Regions from separate parts of the Streptomyces sp. NPDC057697 genome, predicted to be linked through region 4. Evidence: riboswitches for the same ligand, from Rfam matches in the RefSeq annotation. Region 4 holds a riboswitch; each other region holds the start of a gene.
What was found. A riboswitch is a leader RNA that binds a small molecule or an ion and turns the genes downstream of it on or off. The one in region 4 is predicted to bind cobalamin.
Positions count from the first base shown of each region.

Region 1 (2,191 bases), on a different contig from region 4:
GTCGCCCCACAGGTCGACCAGGCCGGGCACGTCGGCGGGCGAGAACAGCGACCAGTCGCCGTCCGCGTCGACCCGGCGCATGAACTCGTCCGGGATCCAGTGCGCCAGGTTGAGGTTGTGCGTACGCCGCTGGTCCTCGCCCGTGTTGTCGCGCAGCTCCAGGAACTCCTCGATGTCCGCGTGCCAGGTCTCCAGGTAGACGGCGGCGGCGCCCTTGCGGCGGCCCCCCTGGTTGACCGCGGCGACCGAGGCGTCGAGCGTCTTGAGGAACGGCACGATGCCGTTGGAGTGCCCGTTGGTGCCGCGGATCAGCGAACCGCGGGAGCGGATGCGGGAGTACGACAGACCGATGCCGCCCGCGTGCTTCGAGAGCCGCGCCACCTGGTGGTAGCGGTCGTAGATCGAGTCGAGCTCGTCCAGCGGGGAGTCCAGCAGGTAGCAGGAGGACATCTGCGGGTGCCGGGTGCCGGAGTTGAAGAGCGTGGGGGAGGAGGGCAGGTAGTCGAGTCGGCTCATCAGCCCGTACAGCGCCGCCACCTCGTCCACCGCGCGCTGCGAGTCGTCCTCGGCGAGCCCGGCCGCGACGCGCAGCATGAAGTGCTGGGGCGTCTCGATGACCTGACGGGTGTGCGGGTGGCGCAGCAGATAGCGGCTGTGCAGCGTCCGCAGCCCGAAGTAGCCGAAGCGGTCGTCCGCGCCGTCGGCGAGCGCACGCTCCACCAGCGCGTCCAGCGCGGCCGCGTGCCGGGCCACGAACTCGGCGGTACGGTCCGCGATCAGGCCCTCGCGGTGCCCCACGGCGACCGAGGCGGAGAAGGAGACCGCGCCCTGGCCGGCCGCCTCGTCCGCGATGGCGAGGGTCAGGAGCCGGGCGGCGAGCCGGGAGTAGGCCGGGTCCTCGGAGATCAGACCCGCGGCGGCCTCGGTGGCCAGCGCGCGCAGCTCGGCCTCGTCCGCCCGCGCGCTGCGGCCGCGCAGCGCGGCGGCGGCGACCCGGCCGGGGTCGGTGTCGGGCAGATCGGCGGTGAGGGCGGTCAGGGTGCGCAGCAGCGCGGTCCCCGGTCCGTCCTGTACGGCTGCCTCGGACTCGGCTGCTGCGGACTCGGCGACTGAAGCCGGATCGGCTGGCGCGATGGTCACGTGGTGCTCTCCCTCGCTCGGCTCGGGGCCGGCGGGGGATCGTGGCAGCCGGGCGGACACGCACCCGGGGCAGGGCAGCACTCCGCACGGCGTCCACCGGCCCAACCGCGAGGCCCGGACGTCTGGCATCCGGTTCGGTCGAGCCGGATGCGCTGCCGGCAGGTCGTCGGACTGACTCGGGGGTGCACAAAAGCGCACTGAATACACCGTTGCGGGACAGTTCCGGATTCTCACCGGATTCCCCTGCGGCGACAGCGAGGACGAGCATACATGTGGGGGCTGCCTGATGAGGCAGCCCCCACATGTTGTGTCGCGCCCGTCGGAGCGGGCCCACAGAATGAGCCGTACGGCCCTTTCCGGGGCCGTGGGGCCGGATCACGCCGACGGCCCGCCGCGCCCCGCTGGAGGAGGCTCGACGGGCCGTCGACGGGCCGTTGGCGCGGGCCTCAGTGGCCGCCCGGCGCCCCTGCCGTGGCCGGCGGGAGCTCCGCGCTGACACCCGGGTCGCCCGCGTCGGCCGTGTAGTCGGCCGGGGAGGTCTCGTCGGTCCCGGCGGGCGCCTTCACGGCGTTCAGGACGAAGGTGAGCACCACCGTCACGACCACGTTCAGCACGAACGCGGTGAGGCCGATGTAGCCGATCTCGCCGATGCCAGGGATCTCCTTGGACGATCCGCCGAAGTGCGCCTGGGTCGGGCTGGCGACCCCGTACGCGGCCACCGTCCCGTACACCATGCCGACCGCCCAGCCCGCGAGCAGCGCCCAGCGGTGGAACCAGCGGGTGAACAGGCCGCCGACCAGGGCCGGCATCGTCTGGAGGATCCAGATGCCGCCGAGCAGCTGGAAGTTGATCGCGACCGTCTTGTCCATGGTGAGGACGAAGGCCAGCGCGCCGACCTTGACCAGCAGCGACACCAGCTTGGAGACCTTGGTCTCCTGCTCCGGGGTCGCGTCCGGCCTCAGGAAGTCCTTGTAGATGTTGCGGGTGAAGAGGTTCGCCGCGGCGATCGACATGATCGCGGCGGGCACCAGCGCGCCGATGCCGATGGCGG
Region 1 covers NZ_JBHVJA010000002.1:805,265-807,455, forward strand. The annotation lists gene ACFVFH_RS08585 (ribonucleoside-diphosphate reductase subunit alpha) at 1-1,140, opposite strand, end outside; cobalamin riboswitch at 1,280-1,421, opposite strand; gene mctP (monocarboxylate uptake permease MctP) at 1,587-2,191, opposite strand, start outside.
Region 1: it holds a riboswitch for cobalamin, as region 4 does, so the genes downstream of both, ACFVFH_RS08585 (ribonucleoside-diphosphate reductase subunit alpha) here and ACFVFH_RS30370 (ABC transporter substrate-binding protein) in region 4, are expected to answer to the same signal.

Region 2 (2,191 bases), on a different contig from region 4:
CAAGACCGAGGTCTTCGCCGCCCTCGACAAGATTGCCGAGGACCCCGCTGCCATCCTCGCCACCAACACCTCCTCGCTGCCGATCATGCGGCTGGGCATGGCGACCGGCCGCGCGGACCGGGTCGTGGGGCTGCACTTCTTCAATCCCGTCCCGGTCCTGCCACTGGTCGAGGTGGTCCCCTCGCTGCACACCTCGGCCGCGACGACCGCCACGATCGAGGCCTTCGCCACCAGCGCACTCGAAAAGACGGTCATCCGCTCCCAGGACCGGGCGGGCTTCGTCGTCAACGCCCTGCTCATCCCCTATCTGCTCTCCGCCGTGCGGATGGCGGAGTCCGGATTCGCCTCGGCCGCCGACATCGACGCGGGCATGGAGCACGGCTGCGCCCATCCCATGGGCCCGCTGAAGCTGGCGGACCTGATCGGCCTGGACACCGTCGTCTCCATCGCGGAGTCGCTGTACGAGGAGTTCCGCGAGCCCCTCCACGCGCCGCCGCCACTGCTCCGGCGGATGGTGGAGGCGGGTCTGCTGGGCCGGAAGACCGGCCGGGGGTTCCACACCTACGACCAGGGCTGAGGGGCCCGCACCCGCCACGGGGGCCGGCGGGCCCTCGCGGCCGTGCCGGGCGAGGGGCGTGAAGCGCGAGTACGGCGCTTCGCGCCCCTCGCCGTGATTCCGCGCCGCCCCTCATCCCGCCTCGCCGCTCCTCGTCCTGCCGCGCTCCGCCCCGCGTCCGCCGTGCGCGTGCCGTCGTCGGGGCGGAATGTCCCGCGAGCAGGCGGCACCGCCCCCGTCGACCGAAGCAGGACTTAGGTATACCTAACTTTCGCCAGCGACACAACATCTGGGGTGTGCGCGCACACGGCCATCCAGATGTAGTGTTGGCGGTGCTGGTGGTTCGCCGGGCACTGCTGTGCTCGGCGTCGCAAGAGGGAACCCGGTGAAAGACCGGGACTGCCCCGCAGCGGTGAGCGGGAACGACCGCCGTCATACGCACTGGGCCCGACACATCGGGCCCGGGAAGCGACGGCCAGTAGGAGTCTCGAACGACACGAGACGCGCCCGTGAGTCCGAAGACCTGCCACCGGTGCGCACACCGGACAGCGGTGCGCGCGCTCCGAGGCCCCGAGGGAGGGCCGGGTGGCATACGCACGGCCCCGGGTGAGGCGTACCGTTCCACGGCCCCCCGGTCCCCAGCCGTACGCGCCGCACCGCTCCTCCCTCCCGGTCCTCGGGCAGAGACGGGAACGAGCGAGAGGAGACGGCGACCCATGAGCGAACTCGTTTATTTCTCCAGCGTCTCGGAGAACACCAGACGCTTCGTGGAGAAGCTGGACCTGCCGGCCACACGCATCCCCCTGCGTCCGCGCCACGAGGGCACGCCGCAGGTGACCGAACCGTATGTGCTGATCACACCGACCTACGGCGGCGGTGAACGAGCCGGCGCGGTCCCCAGACAGGTGATCCGCTTTCTGAACGTCGAGGCCAACCGGGCGCTGCTGTGCGGGGTCATCGCCTCCGGCAACACCAACTTCGGCGCCGACTACTGCCTGGCCGGCCGGGTGATCTCGGCGAAGTGCCGGGTCCCGGAGCTGTACCGATTCGAACTGCTGGGCACGGAACGAGATGTCCGCGCCGTACGGGAAGGGCTGCGGGAATTTTGGACACGACACTCATCGACGACGGAGCGACAGGCAGCATGAACACCTTCACCACGCCGGTCACGGCCCCCGCGGCCCCGCGCGAGCCGATCGGCACGCGCAAGGACTACCACGCGCTGAACGCCATGCTGAACATCTACGACTGCGACGGCGCGATCCAGTTCGACAAGGACCGCGAGGCCGTCCGTCAGTACTTCCTCCAGCACGTCGATCCCCACACGGTGGTGTTCGACTCGCTCAAGGAGAAGATCGACCACCTCATCGAGAACGACTACTACGAACGGGAGCCGATCCGGCGCTACCGGTGGGAGTTCGTGGAGGAGGCGTACCGGCAGGCGTACGCCCACGAGCACCGCTTCCGCACCTTCCTCGGCGCGTTCAAGTACTACACGTCGTACACCCTCAAGACCTTCGACGGCTCCCGCTACCTGGAGCGGTACGAGGACCGGGTCGTCGCGACCGCGCTGTTCCTCGGCGCGGGGGACGAGGCCCTGGCCTCCCGGCTGGTGGACGAGATGATGACCGGCCG
Region 2 covers NZ_JBHVJA010000012.1:85,879-88,069, reverse strand. The annotation lists gene ACFVFH_RS27365 (3-hydroxybutyryl-CoA dehydrogenase) at 1-577, shown strand, start outside; cobalamin riboswitch at 879-1,102, shown strand; gene nrdI (class Ib ribonucleoside-diphosphate reductase assembly flavoprotein NrdI) at 1,273-1,704, shown strand; gene nrdE (class 1b ribonucleoside-diphosphate reductase subunit alpha) at 1,701-2,191, shown strand, end outside.
Region 2: it holds a riboswitch for cobalamin, as region 4 does, so the genes downstream of both, nrdI (class Ib ribonucleoside-diphosphate reductase assembly flavoprotein NrdI) here and ACFVFH_RS30370 (ABC transporter substrate-binding protein) in region 4, are expected to answer to the same signal.

Region 3 (2,191 bases), on a different contig from region 4:
TCACCGGGCAGTGCGACATCGCGATCGCCGGGGCCACCGAGTCGATCGTCTACCCGGTCGCCATGGCCGGATTCGCCAGATCCGGGGCCGGGGCCCGCGCGGACGGCGACCCGGCCGGGCTGTGCCGGCCCTTCGCGGCCGACCGGGCCGGTCTCGTCATGGGCGAGGGCGCGGCCGTCATGGTGCTGGAGCGGGCGGACGACGCCCAGGCCAGGGGCGCGGCACCACGGGCACTGCTCGCCGGTACCGGCGCCACCACCGACGCCCACCACCCCATCAGCCCGCACCCCTCCGGCGCGGTCGCCCAGGCCGCGGTGGAGGCCGCGCTGCGCGACGCGGGCTGGGCGGCCGAGGACGTCGAGCACGTCAACGCGCACGGCACGGCGACCCCGGTCAACGACGCCACCGAGGCCGCCCTCATCGCCCGGGTCTACCCGCACCGACCGCCCGTCACCGCTCCCAAGGGCGTGCTGGGCCACTGCATGGGGGCGGCCGGAGCGATCGAGGCCGGGCTCACCGTCCTCACCCTCCAGCGCGGAGTCGTACCACCGATCGCCAACCTGGACGCCCCGGCGCCCGAGTTCGACATCGACTGCGTCACCAAACAACCGCTGCGGCAGCCCATCCGGCGCGCCGTCAGCCATTCCTTCGGCTTCGGCGGACACAACGCCGTGATCGCTCTTCAGCGTCCGTAGGCATCCGGCCAGGTGGTGCGACGGGGAACACAGCCCGGCGTACCACCGGCCACACCCCTCATGAGCTGGGCAGAAGCCCGTGATAGCTTGCCGGAGCCAGTCGAACTCCACGTAAGGGGTCAGGGAATCCGGTGCGAAACCGGAACTGACGCGCAGCGGTGAGGGGGACGGGCGGGGCCAAGGCCACTGGGACCACCCTCGGGTGTCCTGGGAAGGCGTCCCGTCCGAAGGAACCCGAGTCCGAAGACCTGCTGGCGGCCGCGACCCGGCACCGGGCCACGGCATTCCGTACAGCGGGCTCCGCGTATGAGCCCTCAGACGCAGAGGGACCCCGTGCCGTCCATAGCCAGCCCCGTCCGCACCATGGCCCTGCTCTCGGCGGGAATCGTCCTGCTGACCGCCTGCGGAGGCGGAACCGACGAGTCGGCCGCGAAGCGCGGCCGCACCGACGGATACCCGGTGACGCTGAAGAACTGCGGGCGCACCGTCACCGTCGACGCCGCGCCCCGGCACGCCGTGTCGGTGGACCAGGGATCGACGGAGATCCTGCTCTCCCTCGGCCTCGCCGACAGGATGGCCGCCACCGCGACCTGGTCCGACCCGGTGATGAAGGGCCTGGAGAAGGCCAACGCCGGGGTGCCCAGGATCTCGGACAACCGGCCGTCGTCGGAGAAGGTCCTCGACCAGGAGCCCGACTTCATCAGCGCGTCGTTCGCGTCCACGCTCGCCAAGGGCGGCGTCGCACCGCGCGAACAGTTCGAGGCACTCGGCGTCCCCACCTACGTCTCGCCCGCCGACTGCACCGGCAAGGACAACAGCGGCGGTGGCGACGGCGCCCGGACCGCACCCCTGACCATGGACGGCGTCTACCAGGAGGTGCACGAACTCGCCGAGGTGTTCGGCGTGCCGGAACGTGGCGACGCGCTCGTCGCAGGGCTGCGGGCCCGGGTGAAGAAGGCTGCCGAGGGCATCGACGCTTCCGGGACGAGTCGCCTGTACTGGTTCTCCGACTCCAAGGCCCCGTACCTGGCCGGCTGCTGCGGAGCACCCGGGATCATCACCAAAGAACTCGGCGCGAAGAACGTCTTCGACGACACCCACGAGGAATGGCCCCAGATCAGCTGGGAGACGGTGGCCGACCGCAACCCCGACGCGCTGGTCATCGGCGATCTCTCCCGCAAGGCCCAGACCGCGGAGAGCGCCGCCAAGAAGATCGAGTTCCTGGAGTCCAACCCCGTCACCAGGAACATGGACGCCGTCCGGCACAAGCGGTACATCCTGCTGAGCGGCCAGGCCATGAACCCGACCATCCGGACGGTCGAGGGCGTCGAACGCGTCGCCGCCGGGCTGCGCCGCTTCGGGCTCGCCGGATGACGGCGACCGAACGGGCCACGGCGGTGGCCGGGCCGCCCCTTCCCGGCAGCCCCGTCCGCACAGCGGGCGCCGGACGGCGACTGCGCGGCGGGGCGCTGTGGGCCGGTGGCATCGCGCTGCTG
Region 3 covers NZ_JBHVJA010000004.1:199,890-202,080, forward strand. The annotation lists gene ACFVFH_RS14075 (beta-ketoacyl-[acyl-carrier-protein] synthase family protein) at 1-695, shown strand, start outside; cobalamin riboswitch at 776-966, shown strand; gene ACFVFH_RS14080 (ABC transporter substrate-binding protein) at 1,002-2,069, shown strand; gene ACFVFH_RS14085 (FecCD family ABC transporter permease) at 2,066-2,191, shown strand, end outside.
Region 3: it holds a riboswitch for cobalamin, as region 4 does, so the genes downstream of both, ACFVFH_RS14080 (ABC transporter substrate-binding protein) here and ACFVFH_RS30370 (ABC transporter substrate-binding protein) in region 4, are expected to answer to the same signal.

Region 4 (2,191 bases):
ACGTCCGCGAGCGCCGGATCGTTCAGCAGCCGCTTCTTCTTGGCCGCGACCGGGGTGCCGCCGTAGTCGTAGATCACGACCACCTCGGGCCTGCGCTTGATGACCTGCTCCCAGGACACGTCGCCGAAGGTGGCGTCGAGGTCCGCGAAGACGTTCTCGCCGCCGGCGAGCCGGACGATCTCGTTGCCGATGCCGTTGCCGCCCGCCGTGAACGCGGAGCTGTCGCCGGAGTCGTACACGAACACCGAGGGGTGCGAGGCGCCCTTGAGATCCTTCTCGACCGCCGCGAGCTTGCGCCGCTCCTCGGCGATCAGCTTCCGGCCGCGCTCCGGCACGCCGAAGGTCCTGGCGACCTGCGTGATCTCGGTGGCGAGCTGCTCGACCCCGACCTTGGGCTTGGTGCAGTTCTCGACGTTCAGCCGGGTGTTGATGCCGCTCTTCTGGAGCGTGGCCCGGTCCTGGCCCTTGGCCTTGTCGAAGGCGCTGGCGTAGCCGCCGTAGACGAAGTCGGGATCGGCGCCGAGCAGCACCTCCTTGGAGGGGTACTCCTTCGCGAGCACCTTGGTCCCGGCGTACGCGGACCGGTACTTCGGCAGGATGCTGTCGTCCAGGTAGGCGGTCCCGGCCAGCCGGTCCTGGAGGCCGAGGGCCAGCATGATCTCGGTGGCGTGCTGGTTCATGGTGACGGCCCGCTCCGGCGGGGCGTCGAAGGTCGTCTTCACACCGCAGTTGGTGACGGTGTACGGGAAGCCGTCGGCGGCCGGTGCGGCCGCTTTGCCGCCGTCGCCGCCGGAGCCGGAGCCGCAGCCGGTGAGCGGCAGCAGAAGCAGGGGTATGAGCGCGAGGGGCGCACGACGGATCCGGGGCATGGCCGAGCCTTTCCGGGGGATGTCCTCGTCCCCTGGGTCGTTCGAGAAGGCGGCGCGGCCAGTATCTGGCTTCCGGGCTGCTGCCCGGTCACAGTGGCGGGACCGTACCGGATTCACACCGGTTTCCTGACGCGCGTCGCCCGAGATTGCTGCGCCCATTGTGTCAGACCCCGTATTCCGGCAGGTCCCGGCCTCGCGCCGGGGCGTGCGCGCCGGTACCGCGGCACCGCGCACGCCGCGCGGCCGGCCATCCGCGGCCCGTCGGGAGGGCCTCTTCCCAAAGCCCCGGAAGCGGTCCAGAATCGTCGCCCACACGTCGCGTCCGTGGCGGCGTCGTACAGGGTTCGCCGTGGTCCGATATGGAAGGATCTGCCGCAGTACGTCACTCAAGGACACCGCCACCGCATCCGCGACCACCCCGCCCCCGGACGCCGGCCGCCCGGCACACGGGGGCAGCGGATCACCGGCCGGGTCGCGACCGTCCTCGCGCCGTGAAGTCGTCGTCGACGCAAGGGAGTTCACCGGCCGGGCCGGACACGGCAGCCACCCCCGCGCCACCTCTCCGTACCCCGACCAGGGAGCACCCGCCATGGACTTCGGACTCGTCCTCCAGACCGACCCGCCCGCCTCGGCCGTCGTCGGCCTGATGCGCCGCGCCGAACGGAACGGCTTCCGCTACGGCTGGACCTTCGACTCGACGGTGCTCTGGCAGGAACCGTTCGTCATCTACAGCCAGATCCTCGAACACACCGAACACCTCGTGGTCGGCCCCATGGTCACCAACCCGGGCACCCGCACCTGGGAGGTCACCGCCTCCACCTTCGCCACCCTCAACGACATGTTCGGCAACCGCACCGTCTGCGGCATCGGACGGGGCGACTCGGCGATGCGGGTCGCCGGACGCAGGCCCAACACCCTGGCCCGTCTCGGCGAGGCCATCGACGTCATCCGCGACCTCGCCGAGGGACGCGAGGCGACCGTCGACGGACAGCCGGTCCGGATCCCCTGGGTGAAGGACGGCAGACTGCCCGTCTGGATGGGCGCGTACGGCCCGAAGGCGCTGGCCCTCGCCGGACAGAAGGCCGACGGATTCATCCTCCAGCTCGCCGACCCGTTCCTCACCGAGTGGATGGTCAAGGCGGTGCGGGACGCGGCGGAGCAGGCGGGCCGCGACCCCGGCTCCGTGACCATCTGCGTCGCCGCCCCCGCCTATGTGGGCGACGACCTCGACCACGCCCGGGAGCAGTGCCGGTGGTTCGGCGGCATGGTGGGCAACCACGTCGCGGACCTGGTCTCCCGGTACGGCGCGCACTCCGGGCTGG
Region 4 covers NZ_JBHVJA010000015.1:17,425-19,615, reverse strand. The annotation lists gene ACFVFH_RS30370 (ABC transporter substrate-binding protein) at 1-869, opposite strand, end outside; cobalamin riboswitch at 908-1,038, opposite strand; gene ACFVFH_RS30365 (TIGR03842 family LLM class F420-dependent oxidoreductase) at 1,459-2,191, shown strand, end outside.